One region of the Rossellomorea sp. LjRoot5 genome, then DNA from elsewhere that is predicted to be linked to it. Evidence: riboswitches for the same ligand, from Rfam matches in the RefSeq annotation. Region 1 holds a riboswitch; each other region holds the start of a gene.
The links. Region 1 has a riboswitch for thiamine pyrophosphate ahead of ACSQ2E_RS16155 (ABC transporter substrate-binding protein). Riboswitches for the same ligand answer to the same signal wherever they lie in the genome.

Region 1 (4,716 bases):
TCCCGCAATGAAGGTTTAAGGGCAAGCGCCTCACCGAATAAGGTTTCGCACGTATAAGAACCATAAATATCGGCATGGTCAAACGTTGTGATTCCGTTTTCAATATTGTGTTGAATCAATGATAACGTATCTTCCTTGGACTGCTTCCAGTCTGAAAGTCTCCATAATCCATGAATGATCCTAGAGAATGATAAGTCTTCTGTCATTTGTATTCTTTGCATAGGTGAAACCTCTCTTCATATGGTATGTAGTTATACTTTCATAGTCATACTACATGTATATTACTATGTATTGAAAGGAAATAGAAATGATTGAACCTCTTCAGGATATCTTTAGTCATTGGGGAATGGATCCTACTTCCATGAAACCGCTACTTCTTCATCCGAATGTTACGAAAGTAAAGGCAGAAGGAAAGACCTTCTATTTGAAAAGAAGAGAGTATTTTTCCATTGAAAATCGAATGGAGGAGTTCTATCTAACCTCATATTTATTGAATCATCACCAGAACGTTGAATCTCCTATTTTAACTTCCTCACAAATTCCGTATGTAAAAGAAGGAGAACGAATCTATTCTTTATATGAAGCACTCGAAGGAACGCCATTGAAGAAATTTTCCATCGCCTCTCTCACAAATGCAGGAACATACCTTGCATCCCTGCATCTTATCCTTAAAGAATACCGGTGTCATAATGAAGTGAAGGGCTGGGAGATTGAACGGCATGTAAGAGAGTGGGTGAAGGAGCTTGGTTCTGAATCGATCGGGAGAAGGGGGCAAGGGATCCTATCGAGGATGAAGGGGTGTTGGAAACCCTATGAGTGTTTGCCCCAGCAATTCGTTCACAGCGACTACAATCCCGGGAATATTTTGATGCAGGGAGGAGAAGTGAGCGGGATCATTGATTTTGAACGGATCCGGACGGCACCCAGGATCACTGACATCGGCTACTTCCTCGCAGGGATGCTTAAAATGGTCCCAGAGGAGAAAAAAGATCATTCTATTAATTGGATCTTGGCTTTTATGAAAGGATATGAAAGCCAGGATCCTTTGACTGCAGGAGAGAAAAGGATCGTGCCTTCACTAGTCATTCTCTTTCTACTGCAATATGCCTTTTTTTACTTTCAACAAGGACATCCAGAAGCTGGTTCTTCCTGCATGGATTTCATCGAGAAACTGATTGGATCCGTTCATTTCCATGGAGTATTTCAATAAGAGAAGGAAAAGCTTGAATAACCTTTCGTTCTATGGCAAAGTAGGGAGGAAGATAACGTTTAATTTCATATTCCACGTGTAGGGGGACCGGAGTGGCCGGTTGAGATTGTATCGTGTAGATACTGACCCTTTGAACCTGAACTGGCTGATACCAGCGTAGGAAACATTCTCTTAAACGATACATAACCTGTTTAACGATGCGTCCCGCGGCTGAATCTTGGGGCGTTTTTTTGTTGTATCCCGGACTTTACGTCTCAAACTGCCATTGGTTTACATTCATTCTCAATAATAAGCGAAGAATAATGGAATGAAACGTTACACCGCAAAAGATCGAAGGAGGAATCACCATGAAAAAATGGATGTTCCTCATCTGCTCTGTACTTCTTTTATCCGCCTGTAATGGGGGAAAAGATACAGCCGATGAGAAGAAGGACAATCTTAAAAAAGTAAGTGTCGTCCTCGACTGGACACCGAATACCAACCACACCGGATTATATGTAGCGAAAGAAAAAGGCTACTTCAAGGATCAGGGATTGGACGTAGACATCATCCTGCCCGGAGAAGCAGGTGCCGATCAGCTCGTTGCATCGGGGAAAGCCGAATTCGGTGTTGGATATCAGGAGGGTGTCACTCAAGCGAGGGTTCAGGATGTACCGATCGTATCCATCGCTGCCATTATTCAGCATAATACGTCAGGGTTTGCTTCCCCGAAGAGTAAGGGTATTACAAAACCAAAGGATTTTGAAGGGAAAAGCTATGGCGGCTGGGGGTCACCCGTGGAAAAAGCCGTTATGGATTCAATCATGAAGCAAGAAAACGCGGATGTGGAAAAAGTGAAATTCATAAATATGGGAGACACCGATTTCTTTACTGCCGTTAAACGCGACGTGGATTTCGCCTGGATTTATTATGGGTGGACAGGAATCGAAGCAGAACTTCGCGGAGAAGAGTTGAACATGATGTATGTGAAGGATTATTCCGATAAACTGGATTACTACACTCCAGTCCTCACAACAAATGAAAAAATGATCGATTCAGACCCTGAAACGGTCAAGGCATTCATGGCAGCTGCTTCCAAAGGGTATCAATATACGATTGACAACCCGAAAGAGGCGGGGGAGATTCTGTTGGATGCAGCTCCAGACCTTGATAAAGAATTAGTCATGAAGAGTCAGGAGTGGCTCGCACCCAGATATAAAGATGATGCTGATCGATGGGGAGAGCAGAAACTGGAAGTCTGGGAGAACTATGCGTCATGGATGTATAAAAATGATTTATTAGATAAGAAACTCGAAAGCAAGAAAGCATTCACGAATGAATTCTTACCAAAATAAGGGGTGAACAAAATGGGGAACGCACTTGTAAGTATACAAATCATTCCGAAGACAAAGAACGGTGAAGATGTGATTCCATATGTGGATGAAGCGATCGCAATCATCGAAAAATCGGGAATACGATATGAAGTCCATCCTTTGGAAACGACGATGGAGGGGAATCTGTCACAATTATTCAAGGTGATTGAACAAATGAATGAACGAATGATTGAAATGGGAAGCAAAAACGTCATTTCCCAAATCAAAGTATTGTACCAGCCGGATGGGATCGAAATGAACGACTTAACGGAGAAATATAAAGGATGAGAACTTGGATTTCAAAAGGATGGAGACCCTTCTTGGTCCTCATCCTTTTATTCATTATCTGGGAAGTTGTTATTAACGTATTTGAGGTGCCAGCCTGGCTGATGCCGTCGCCTTCAGAGATATGGGAAGAAGGAATGGCTTCGTGGTCTGAGTTCAAGGGACATTTCTCATCAACGGCATTGCTGACAATCACAGGGTTTGCGATTGGCTGTTCAATTGGACTCGTGACAGCGGTCATACTGCATCTCCTGCCAAAGGTAAGGGAAGCGGTCTATCCACTCATGATCTTGTCCCAGAATATACCCATCATTGTCTTGGCTCCTCTCCTTGTCATTTGGTTCGGATTTGGACTCCTGCCCAAAATCATCGTCATTACCTTGATCTGTTTCTTTCCTGTTGCCGTTTCGGCGATGGATGGGTTCAGACAGACGAATGGGGAGTACATCCTTTATATGAAAATGTCAGGTGCAACAAAAGGGCAGATTTTCCGGAAAGTGGAGTGGCCACATGCACTGCCTTCCATCTTCTCCGGTTTGAAAATCTCAGCTACCTATAGTGTCATGGGTGCGGTCATTTCGGAGTGGCTTGGTGCTCAAAAAGGAATTGGCGTCTATATGACACTTGCATCCTCTTCCTTCAGGACCGACAGGGTGTTTGTCGCCATTTTCATGATCATGCTCCTCAGCCTGCTGTTCTTTGGAATCATCGTACTATTAGAAAAAATCATGGTGAAGTGGAATCGAAAGGAGGACAAATAATATGACGATGCTATCAATACAAAATATGTCCAAATCCTTTGATGGTGAATTGATTCTCGATGATCTTTCCATTCAAGTGGGGGAAGGTGAGTTCGTTTCTATTCTTGGCCCTTCCGGAAGTGGTAAAAGTACGTTATTTCACGTGATCGGTGGATTGTTCGCACCAGATTCAGGAGATATAAAGCTCGATGGACAGTCGATAAATGGCCGTAGAGGATCCATCAGCTATATGCCACAAAGTCCGTCCCTCTTACCGTGGAGAACGGTGATCGAGAATGTGATGCTTGGTCAGGAATTACACGGAAAGAGGGATAAGGAAATGGCGATGGGGATGATTGAACGTGCCGGCTTAAAGGGCTATGAGGACGCATATCCTGAGGATCTCTCAGGAGGGATGAAACAACGTGTCGCTTTTATTCGTGCACTGGTCAGTCCTCAATCCTTTTTATGCCTGGATGAACCATTTTCTGCCCTCGACGAATTTACCCGACTGGACATGCAGAGGTGGCTCCTTTCCATATGGGAGGAAGACTTAAGTTCGGTACTGTTTGTCACTCATAATATCGACGAAGCACTCTTCTTGTCGGACCGTATTATTGTGTTATCAACCAGACCGGCCCGTGTGCAAAAGGAGTTCAATGTGCCATTTCCGCGACCGCGTGAAAAAGAAATCCTTCTGACCGAGGAGTTCCTGAAATGGAAAACGGATATTTTTGAGGAATTGTCTCAATATGTGTAAATCATTGCTTATTGTTGCCCATAGAATTTTATAGGGTATAGAAAAAGAGGTTTCCGGTGCCAAGGGAGGCCTCTTTTTATTTGCCGGAATACGATTAAACATCTTTTACCATCATATTTCTATCTCGATTGACAGAAAATGAAAGTAATGAATGATAGGAAAAGGTGAGGAAAATGGAATTGAACGATCACTATATGCCATATCAAGCTGGCGATGTTGTTTACGTGATTTACCGCAACCCACATACACAAAGTGTGGCCAATGTGCAGGAAGCAGCGGTTGTGCACGATCCGGAAAACCCAAACGAATTAGCATTATTTCTTTATGAAACCTATTATCCGTTAACACATGAAGTAGCCGTCTATTCTA
Region 2 (4,716 bases), 970 kb from region 1:
TTTAATGGTTCAATACATCGTAATCATCCTGACTTGCACGTCTGACTAGACTTGTGACTCCGGTTTTCTCGAGGGCCCTGACCAAATAAAATGAACCTGCACCTGCGATGACAATGGACCCCAGTAATCTCGCAACGACAAATAATGACAGATTCCAGAAAACCAAATCCCCCATATACCCTTTCATGTAATCCATGAAGATGGAGCCACATGATGACCCGACCGCTGCAAAACATATAATTGAAAGATCATAGCGTTTATATTTCGCTACTAAGAAAACCAATTCTGCCATCAATCCTTGAATGACTCCGAATAAAAGGACCTCGAGTCCCCACTCAGAACCCATAAGAAACTCTCCCGAAGAAGCGGCGATTTCGGCTAAAAGAGCGACGCCAGGTTTACGGATGACCAAAAAAGCAACGGTAGCCGCCATAAACCACATTCCATAGATAAATTGATCCGCATGCAATCCGATTGGTTTTAACAAGTTATAAAATGGCCCCCAAAGCTTATAAATGACACCAAACATGATGGAAATGACCACCGTCACTAAAATGTCTGTCAGTTTTAATTTAGACATTTTGTTCACTCATTTCTTTACCGGCACCGAGTGCATGCTGAAACGGCCATTTTTCAAGGGTGTAAGCCATCTCCCAAAACTGCAATTCGTAAATGCTGCTCAATATGAAATTTTCTTTCATTCTTTCTCTATCACATTCAGTCATGGTTGCTGCCAATACATCAAGCCGATTTATTTGTTCTTCCACTAACTCTTTGAACCAGTCTCCTCCGTATGCCTTAATCCATTCCTGGTAAACGGGCTCTCCCGGCTTGCATGATTTCAAGCGTTCCCCTATCTCGTAATAGAGCCAGTAGCAGGGGAGAATCGCTGCCAGGATATCAGCTAAACCTCCATATCGCGCGGAACGATACATATGTGACGTATAAGCGTACGCTGTAGGGGCTGGTTTGAAATTCTTTCTTTCCTCTTCTGTGATGCCTAATCGTTTGGAGAAATTTTCATGGAGTGAAAGCTCTGCTTCATTGGTTCCTACAGCGTGCGCTGCCATTCGTGATGTCGTATGTATGTCCATTGCCTTTGATGCACCAAGCGCCTGCACCTTCGAGAAATGTGAAAGGTAATAGGCATCTTGCAAAAGATAATACTTGAACTTCTCGATGGGGAGTGTTCCATCCCCGATTCCTTTAACGAAAGGGTGATGAAAGCTTGCATCCCAAATGTCCTTGACTTCGTTTCGTAAAACGGTTGAAAATGACATGATTTCCTACTCCTTTTCCAGACGACCCGAAATGGGCAACAAAAAAAGCCACTTCCCGTGATGCATACAGCATACAGAAAGTGGCTTGAGATCAGAATAATAGAATTGTATTCTTTGCGACCGTCAAACACCACTTCCCTACGCTGGTCTCAACCAGATCAGGTTCAAAGGGTCTTAAAGTCACACTTTAATCTCAGCCTTTTAGAAGGCACCCCTAGTGGATCGTCTTATGAAATTTTGTTTTCGATGTTATCGTATCATGATTCAATGAGTTGTCAACACAATTTAAACAAATAACGATTCTTTAACGGTTTCAGATTTGCTGTCGGATTCAATGACAGCAAAAGGTGCAGCATTATAAATCTCACAAAAAAATTTTTCGAAAAAAGATCTTCAATCTATTTTCTCCTTGTTATTAGAGACGAATAAATATTCAACTTAATGAAAAACTATAAAAAGGACGGAGCTGCAAGAAGGTCCGTCCCTCGTTTTATTTAAACCATCCCTTTTCTTTCGATTGGGTGATGGCTTCGATTCGGTTTTTCACTTCCAGCTTGTCGAGGATCGTGGAAATATAGTTCCGGACCGTTCCCGTTTTGAGCTTTAGTTCATCGGCGATTTCTTTTGTGTTTTTCCCGTCGGCAACCAGCTCCAACACTTCTTTTTCCCGGTCTGTTAGGGGATTCTCTTCACTGTATACGTCATCCATCAGCTCAGGGGCGTATATACGCTTACCATCCATCACAAGCCGGATAGAGTTCGCCAGTTCTTCACTGGGACTGTCCTTCAACAAATATCCCTTCACTCCACCCTTTAATGCACGCTGAAAATAGCCTGATCTGGCAAAGGTTGTAAGGATGATCATCTTACAATCTTGCCCCTTTAATTCCTCTGCCGCTTCTAGTCCGGTCTTTTCTGGCATTTCTATATCCATGATACAAATATCCGGCTTCAGTTCATGAACGAGGGAAATGGCTTCTTCTCCATTGCCTGCTTTTCCAACCACTTCCATATCATCTTCCAGGCTCAATAGGGATCCCAATGCGCCCAACAACATCCGTTGATCTTCCGCAATCACAATTCGAATCATTCCATTCCCTCCCTGTCTGTCTGCTTGATTACTTTCGGTACCCGCATGATCAAGGTGGTGCCATCCACCCAAACAATATCAAGGCTTCCGTTGACAAATTCCAATCGCTCTCTCATCCCGATCAGGCCACTGCCTTTGGATTGTGTGTAATCACTTCCGATTCCCACACCATTATCTTTCACAACAATGGTCATTTCTTTTTCCGATTCTTCAATACTCAGTTCACAGGTAGAAGCCTTGCTATGTTTCACCACATTGGTCACAGCCTCTTTCAAGCACATGCTCAAGATGTTTTCCAAAAAGAGTGAAGTTTGAGGGATAGCGGTGTCATCAGTCATACGGAATTCGATTTCTGCGGCTTTTAAGAGTTGTTTGACCCTGACGATTTCGTCTTTCAAACGAATTCCCCTCATCTGGGAGACCATCGTCCTGACCTCACTTAATGCGGTTCTTGCCGTTTGTTGAACATCCTGTAATTCACTTCGGGCCTGCTCCGGGTCCTTGTATATCAATTTTCTCGCAAGGTCGCTTTTCAGTCCGATCAATGAAAGCTTTTGACCCAGTGTGTCGTGGAGATCCCTGGCAATCCTCTGACGTTCTTCCTGTTTGACGAGGTCCGATATTCGCTTATTGGCATCTTCCAACTGATCTTCCAAATGAACCTGTTTATTCCGATTATAAATATTGAACGGAAGCAGGATGACGCTGATCCAGATGATCAGAATGAAAGGAAACTGGGATAGAAATAATTCATCCTGCAGCACGAAGTTATAATTGATCGATGCCGTCGTCAGTACAAGATGAATGATGTAAAGGGTCAGAAACGCAACCCGGTTTTTTATATTCCCGTTATAGTAAGCGATGTAAAAGGCGAAATAGATAAAATTAAACTGGATGGTCATGGTGATGGAAATCGCAATCAATATCGATGTCCATAAATAAACCGGCCAATCCTTTGAGATGAAAGCAAAACGTAAAGAAATGAAAAATGTAATGGTCAGGAAAATCCCTACCGCAATTTCGATCGTAGAAGATGATTGAAAGATAAAGTAAAATGGCAGGATGCTGATGATGCTCCATATGTATGGAGAAATACCTGAACCTCTTTGGTTGTTGATGAATTTTTTCGGCATTTGCACGCTGAATACCTCTTTTGCTTTCAATGTTTTGAATATGTCTCCTATATTATGACATACATGGACCTGATTTTCACATATTGCCTATGAGAATTTATTTATCTCCAGAGGTGTTATTATCCGGTGAGGAATACTAATATTTCCGGTTTTGAATTCTTTTTTGCTTCTCCATGACCTCATAGGATTTGTGGATGATGTCAGTTAAGACGTCACCCTTATAGACCCTTCCGATTTTCGTGTTCTGCTGATAGTATTCTACAATTTCATCCAATTTCTCTGACGTTTCTTTATCAACTCTTACATTAAGTTGCATTCTTCCTTGATCTGACAAGGTTCGCCCTCCTATTATATCACTCTGATATCAATTGCTAGCACTTTGTTATCACTAGTATATCACTTGCTATAAGAGTTATATACAGTTCAAATATCATATTTACCCACACAAATTAGGAAACATTGATGTTTTAGATGAAGCGTATTGTGGTGACAGTAATAAGCACCAAATAAAAAACATCATCCCGATTCATTAACCATTGAAAAGGATGATGTTTTGCATCAATTTATCCGATATGTTCCTGGCAGTATGTCAGGATGAGGTTTTCTTCCTCTTCTTCTAATTCAAAGTCGAGAAATGACTCGGTATTTTTTTCAATGATTGTGGATTGGACGATCCTTGCTCCATTTTCGTCCCGGACAAAAATGGCTTTTATGTAAATACCCTGTTCCGAATACAGTTCATCGTCTTCGGGTACGTCAACATCAAGTAACACTTCATACCGATCCCCACTTAAAATACCTGTTGGGTCTTTAAGTTCTTCCACATGATGATTAGTAATATTCATTTTTCTATCTTCCTTTCAATATCAAACAAGTTTCTGCTTATCCTCCTATTATACACGTTCCACCATCCTTTTTAAAATGTATTCCCTATCTGACCCGGAATGGATTTGAATAGGCTTCCTTCACAAACTTCGCTATAATAATGGTAGATCTATCGTTTAAGGAGAGATTTGAATTGAACTCTAAAGAAATGCAGGAAAAAATCATTCAAAATTACCAGAAGGATGAGCATATGATGATCCTTGTATTCGCACAATGGTGTGTGAATCACGATCTCGATCCCGCTGAACTTTATCAACGGGCCTATCCCCAACAAGGAGATAATCCTGCCCTGCAGCAAGGAATCGACTTGACCGTTTCCAAAGAAGAA
Region 3 (4,716 bases), 910 kb from region 1:
TGAGTGTTTTCCTGGTGGCTCTCTTAATTTTCATTCGAAAGTCTTTCCAGGTCTCATCTTTTGGTTTGGCTAAATAGTAAGGTTTACCATCCTTCTTACGTTTTCTCCAGTGTTGGAACGTAAAACCAATAAAGTCGAAATCATCATGATTGAAATCGACAATTTTAGTCTTCTCGATAGAAATTTCCAGACCTAGTTCATCGAGTTTCTCTTTTGTGATTTGTTCGGCTTTCTTAATGTCCTCTTTGGATTTGGCGAAAAGGAGGAAGTCATCGGCATACCGTACAAATCGAATGCCGTGTAAATCAAGTGTCCAATCCAGTTCGTTCAGATAGATATTCGCTAAAAGTGGAGAAATCACTCCACCTTGAGGAGTACCTGAATCTGAGCGATGGTAGGTCCCTTCTTCCATGTATCCAGCTTTTAGCCATTTCCAAATCATGTCTAGGACTGTACCGTCCGCTACATATTTGTTTAGGACCTTCATCAGTTTCTTGTGCGGGATATTGTCAAAGAAGCCTTTGATATCGCAATCATAAATGTGATTGTATCCTTGTTCAATATTCCACATTATAATTTGTACAACTCGTTTGGCTCCGCGATTTTGACGATACCCACATGACCAATTATGAAAGATATGGTCATCGAATTTTGGTTCTAATACGTTTCGCAGAGATTGTTGAACAATCCGATCTTCGACCGTAGGAATACCGAGAGGTCTCTGTTTTCCATTCTTCTTGCGTATATAGGAGCGTCTGACAGGAGTAGGCTCATATTCTTTCGCTCTCAGTTTGCCGAGTAGATTATCTAGATTTTCATCCAGGTTCTCCTCATACTTTTCAAGAGTTACTTCGTCGATTCCACCTGAACCTTTGTTGGCTTTTACTTTCTCCCACGCACTTTTCAATTTACGGTCAAACAGTAGTTGTCCGTATACACTATGCCATTTAAGCTTTAATTCTTGATTCACTACGTATTCCACACCTTTCATTGTGTACATTCAGTTCGTTTATACCGAAGTATCGTGGTCTGTTGTCATTACACACCTTTACTTGTGTAGAGTCACAAGGTCGTTCCCCTTCCGTTCACCAGATGTTTTGTCATCTGGCTACTTCCGTACTATGAGAACGTCTGACTTCTCTATCCACATTATCCATTTCGGAATTCCTTATAGGACAATGCCCTGACGGTAAGATAGAGATCTCACGGGGTCATCGCACTTTCCTTCTGTACATACCCAGCACCATCACTTGATAAGTTGAGCTCATTCGGCTGATTCTTTGAATGAACACCTTTAAGACTTCCCATTATTTTCGCATGGTCGCCAACTTACCCAGCCGCCGTGCTTCACACTTTTTGCATTTGGGTCTGCACATCCGACTACGGGTCTCTCGATTATCCGCATCTCCTCCGAACACAATCTCACAATTATGCCCTAGATTAGTCTTCGTTAGTTGTATCAGCACTCTAACGGAAGGACTTTCACCTTCGAGACGATGAATCTTCCGGGATTCGGGAGCCGTTTATACTACGTATCGTACTCCAACCCTTAACAATTCATCTTGAGTGTGGAACACTCAAGGTGCGACTGCCCGTCGCACGAAAAAACCGACCCTATTAAAGGATCGGTCGATAAGATTTTACGATGCCTTTCGGCTGATTTCCTGTTGATGCGACTGCACTTTGATCAATCTTGGTGCCATATTTGCTATGAACACCAACACTATGGAGCATAAAAATGCCGAACCCAACATGGTGATTCCGTTCATGACGAAAGAGAATAGCAACGGGGACATATCGTCCGGTGCATACTCGGCAAAGAACACGAACCCGGCGATAAAATGCCAGAAATAACGGGCAAGGCTTCCTGCAAATGTTGCGATCACTACCCATAAGATCGCTTTGGATCGTCGGCTGCTTCCCAGTGCGTCCTGTATCCTCCCCGCAAAAAGCCCGGCAAAGCCGATAAAAGCAAAGGCGATGAAGTACTCAATCACCATTTGAACCGGGGTCGCAATCCACGCATCCCCGAGGGCAATCTGAAGGATCCCCCATAAAAAGCCTCCTATCAATCCTGCTCTCCATCCTCTTCGATAGGATAATAGAAAGATTGGAACCATAGCAATTGAAATCGAGATACTCGGTGATAGCTTAATAGAAGGCAGCATATCGAGAATGACTGCAAAAGCCGCCATCAACGAAGCTTCAAGCAATACGACAAGTCGAGTGTTTTTCATAACAAAAATCCTCCTTATGTAATAAAACGAAACCATAAGGAGGGAGAATGAAATAATCGAAATAAGCACTATGATGCATATCTTCCACATCCCTACGCTAGTCCTAACTAACAGGTTCAGAGGGTCAGAACAGATTGTTCACTCTCAGCTTTCGCTCCCCTTGTGGTACCGTTTATAAAGTTGTTATGGTTTATTATACATGAAGAATGATATTTGAAAAGCATGATAAGGAACTTTTTCTTAAGGTGTCTCACTAAGAGGATCATGAAGGATGATGACGGGCATTGACTTAGGGGTGACCATAAATCCATATACCTTACCATCTTTGTCCTTATACGCTACAGAATAATCTCCGAACTGGGGTGAGAATTCGACGTTTTGGTATTCAAGGTCAAGTTCCTGATATTTCAGGCTCACATACAGGTTGGTGGCGATTCTTGCCGTCAGATGTTGTACAGTGGAAATCCGGTTGGCTACTATTATGAGGATGATTGCGAAACAGAGTAACATGACTTTCTTTGTCCTGGACAATCTGATCATTCATCAAGCCCCCTTTTATTTCTCATAACTACTATACTCTTATACTCTCTATTATATACCTATTCACTGAACCATGACAAAAGAGCTACTCTAATGAGGTATGTCAAAATACCCATTTTTAGCAGCTCTTTTAAGTTTTAAGATTAAATATGAAATTATAATCCAACCTATCATTTATGTTTGAGCTCTCATATTTTACATCCTAAACAACTGTTTAACCTATCCAAGCCAGACCAATCAACGTTTTCACTTACTAATCAAACGTTTGTTTAGTCGTCTAACATCTCTGTCAGGCGTGAAATCTGGCTGTGAAGTTCGTCGATTGGAACGAAGCGTGCTTTTCTGACCATTTCTTTGCCGTCTACAAATACGATGATGACGGGCACGGTGAAGATGGAAAACTCTCCTGCTATTTCCGGGATTTCTTCTGCATCGGCATGGATGGATCTCACAGATTTGAAATCCTTCAACATCTCTTCCACCTGTGGCAGGAGTGCGTGACAAACAGAACAATCGGGCCTTGATATGTATAGCAGTAGCAGTTTCTCAGCTTCCAGCTTTTCATGGATGGCTTTCAGTGAATGAACTTCTTCCATTTTCGGTTTCCCTTCTGAATTATTGTACCGATTGGGCAAGTGATCACCCTGTCCGGTCTTGATATACATACAACTTCCCGTTGGAGGGTCTCCTGAACGACGGTCCAGTAAATCCCCGCTTTCGTAATTCTTTTTTCATAAATATCATGATTCCCCCATGACCTACGATGAGCACATCTTTCCCTTCCTGGACGACCCTATCGACCACAGCACGGATCCTCTCTTCGATTTCCCGCTTGCTTTCAGGCTGGGACCGATGATTGAACCACCAGGCGAGCCTTATGAATGCTAAATGAAGGAACAGTGGCAGCTTCCTGTCAGACCGGAATATGGGAGATAATTTGATTTCCCTCAGTTCCTTTAGAAAGGTAATTTCTCCTTCATAAACCGTTTCAGCCGTTATTTGAGCCCTTGATAAGTCACTGGAATAGCAGCTTTTCCATTCAATATCTTTTAGATCAACTGTATTGCTTTCTACGCCTGAGATATCATATTCTTCCACCCACTTCATCAGCTCATCACTCGTTACATACGAAGCAGGATAACCCCTGGTTACTTTAAAATGCCTTATAAGACCAATCTTCATACAGATCCCCTCCCCCTTCCATTATACTAGTTTATGGAAGGGAAAAGGCATGCGCTTTGGGCGCATGCCTTCTGATTAATCATCCTAAAGAAACGTCCAGAATCATCATCACAACAAAACCGAGCATTAATCCCATTGTGGCCAAGTCCGTACTTCCTGAGGATTGCGACTCAGGAATCAGTTCTTCGACGACGACGAATATCATCGCTCCCGCCGCGAAAGCAAGGGCATAAGGCAGCAGCGGCTGCACCATCAGGACGGCAGCGGCTCCGATCACGGCTGCAATCGGCTCTACGATGGCTGATAGCTGACCGTAATGGAAGGATTTCAAACGGGACATCCCATCTCCCCTCAGCGGAATGGAAAGAGCTGCCCCTTCAGGCATATTCTGAATACCGATTCCGATGGCAAGGCCGATGGCTCCCACTAAGGTTGCGTCTCCGAGGCCAAGTGACGCAGCACCGAAGGCAACACCGATGGCAAGACCTTCCGGAATATTATGGAGGGTGATCGCCAGGAATAATAAGGTCGATTTTTTGAATTTGGTTGGAGGTCCTTCGGCTTTTTCCGATTCGTTCCCCAAGTGTAAATGCGGTACGACAAAGTCTAAAAGTCTAATAAATATGCCGCCAAGTAAAAAGCCGATGGCAGGGGCAAGCCATGGTATCTGACCGTTTTGCTCACTGAACTCTATTGAAGGCGCAAGCAGTGACCAAAACGATGCTGCTATCATGACTCCAGCGGCAAACCCGAGCAT

Region 2: another riboswitch for thiamine pyrophosphate. It lies ahead of tenA (thiaminase II); the one in region 1 lies ahead of ACSQ2E_RS16155 (ABC transporter substrate-binding protein).
Region 3: another riboswitch for thiamine pyrophosphate. It lies ahead of thiT (energy-coupled thiamine transporter ThiT); the one in region 1 lies ahead of ACSQ2E_RS16155 (ABC transporter substrate-binding protein).

Annotation. Positions count from the first base shown of each region.
Region 1 is NZ_CAXUQN020000001.1:3,166,369-3,171,084, reverse strand. Features, by position in the region: gene ACSQ2E_RS16165 (aldo/keto reductase) at 1-221, opposite strand, end outside; gene ACSQ2E_RS16160 (phosphotransferase enzyme family protein) at 308-1,210, shown strand; TPP riboswitch at 1,281-1,390, shown strand; gene ACSQ2E_RS16155 (ABC transporter substrate-binding protein) at 1,558-2,544, shown strand; gene ACSQ2E_RS16150 (thiamine-binding protein) at 2,557-2,850, shown strand; gene ACSQ2E_RS16145 (ABC transporter permease) at 2,847-3,608, shown strand; gene ACSQ2E_RS16140 (ABC transporter ATP-binding protein) at 3,610-4,347, shown strand; gene ACSQ2E_RS16135 (transcriptional regulator SplA domain-containing protein) at 4,521-4,716, shown strand, end outside.
Region 2 is NZ_CAXUQN020000001.1:2,194,722-2,199,437, reverse strand. Features, by position in the region: gene ACSQ2E_RS11315 (ECF transporter S component) at 2-580, opposite strand; gene tenA (thiaminase II) at 573-1,280, opposite strand; TPP riboswitch at 1,399-1,506, opposite strand; gene ACSQ2E_RS11305 (response regulator) at 1,771-2,370, opposite strand; gene ACSQ2E_RS11300 (histidine kinase) at 2,367-3,503, opposite strand; gene ACSQ2E_RS11295 (hypothetical protein) at 3,640-3,837, opposite strand; gene ACSQ2E_RS11290 (DUF6509 family protein) at 4,067-4,348, opposite strand; gene ACSQ2E_RS11285 (hypothetical protein) at 4,522-4,716, shown strand, end outside.
Region 3 is NZ_CAXUQN020000001.1:4,074,652-4,079,367, forward strand. Features, by position in the region: gene ltrA (group II intron reverse transcriptase/maturase) at 1-970, opposite strand, end outside; gene thiT (energy-coupled thiamine transporter ThiT) at 1,641-2,237, opposite strand; TPP riboswitch at 2,310-2,408, opposite strand; gene ACSQ2E_RS20820 (hypothetical protein) at 2,478-2,777, opposite strand; gene ACSQ2E_RS20825 (thioredoxin family protein) at 3,047-3,412, opposite strand; gene ACSQ2E_RS20830 (histidine phosphatase family protein) at 3,417-3,959, opposite strand; gene ACSQ2E_RS20835 (ZIP family metal transporter) at 4,039-4,716, opposite strand, start outside.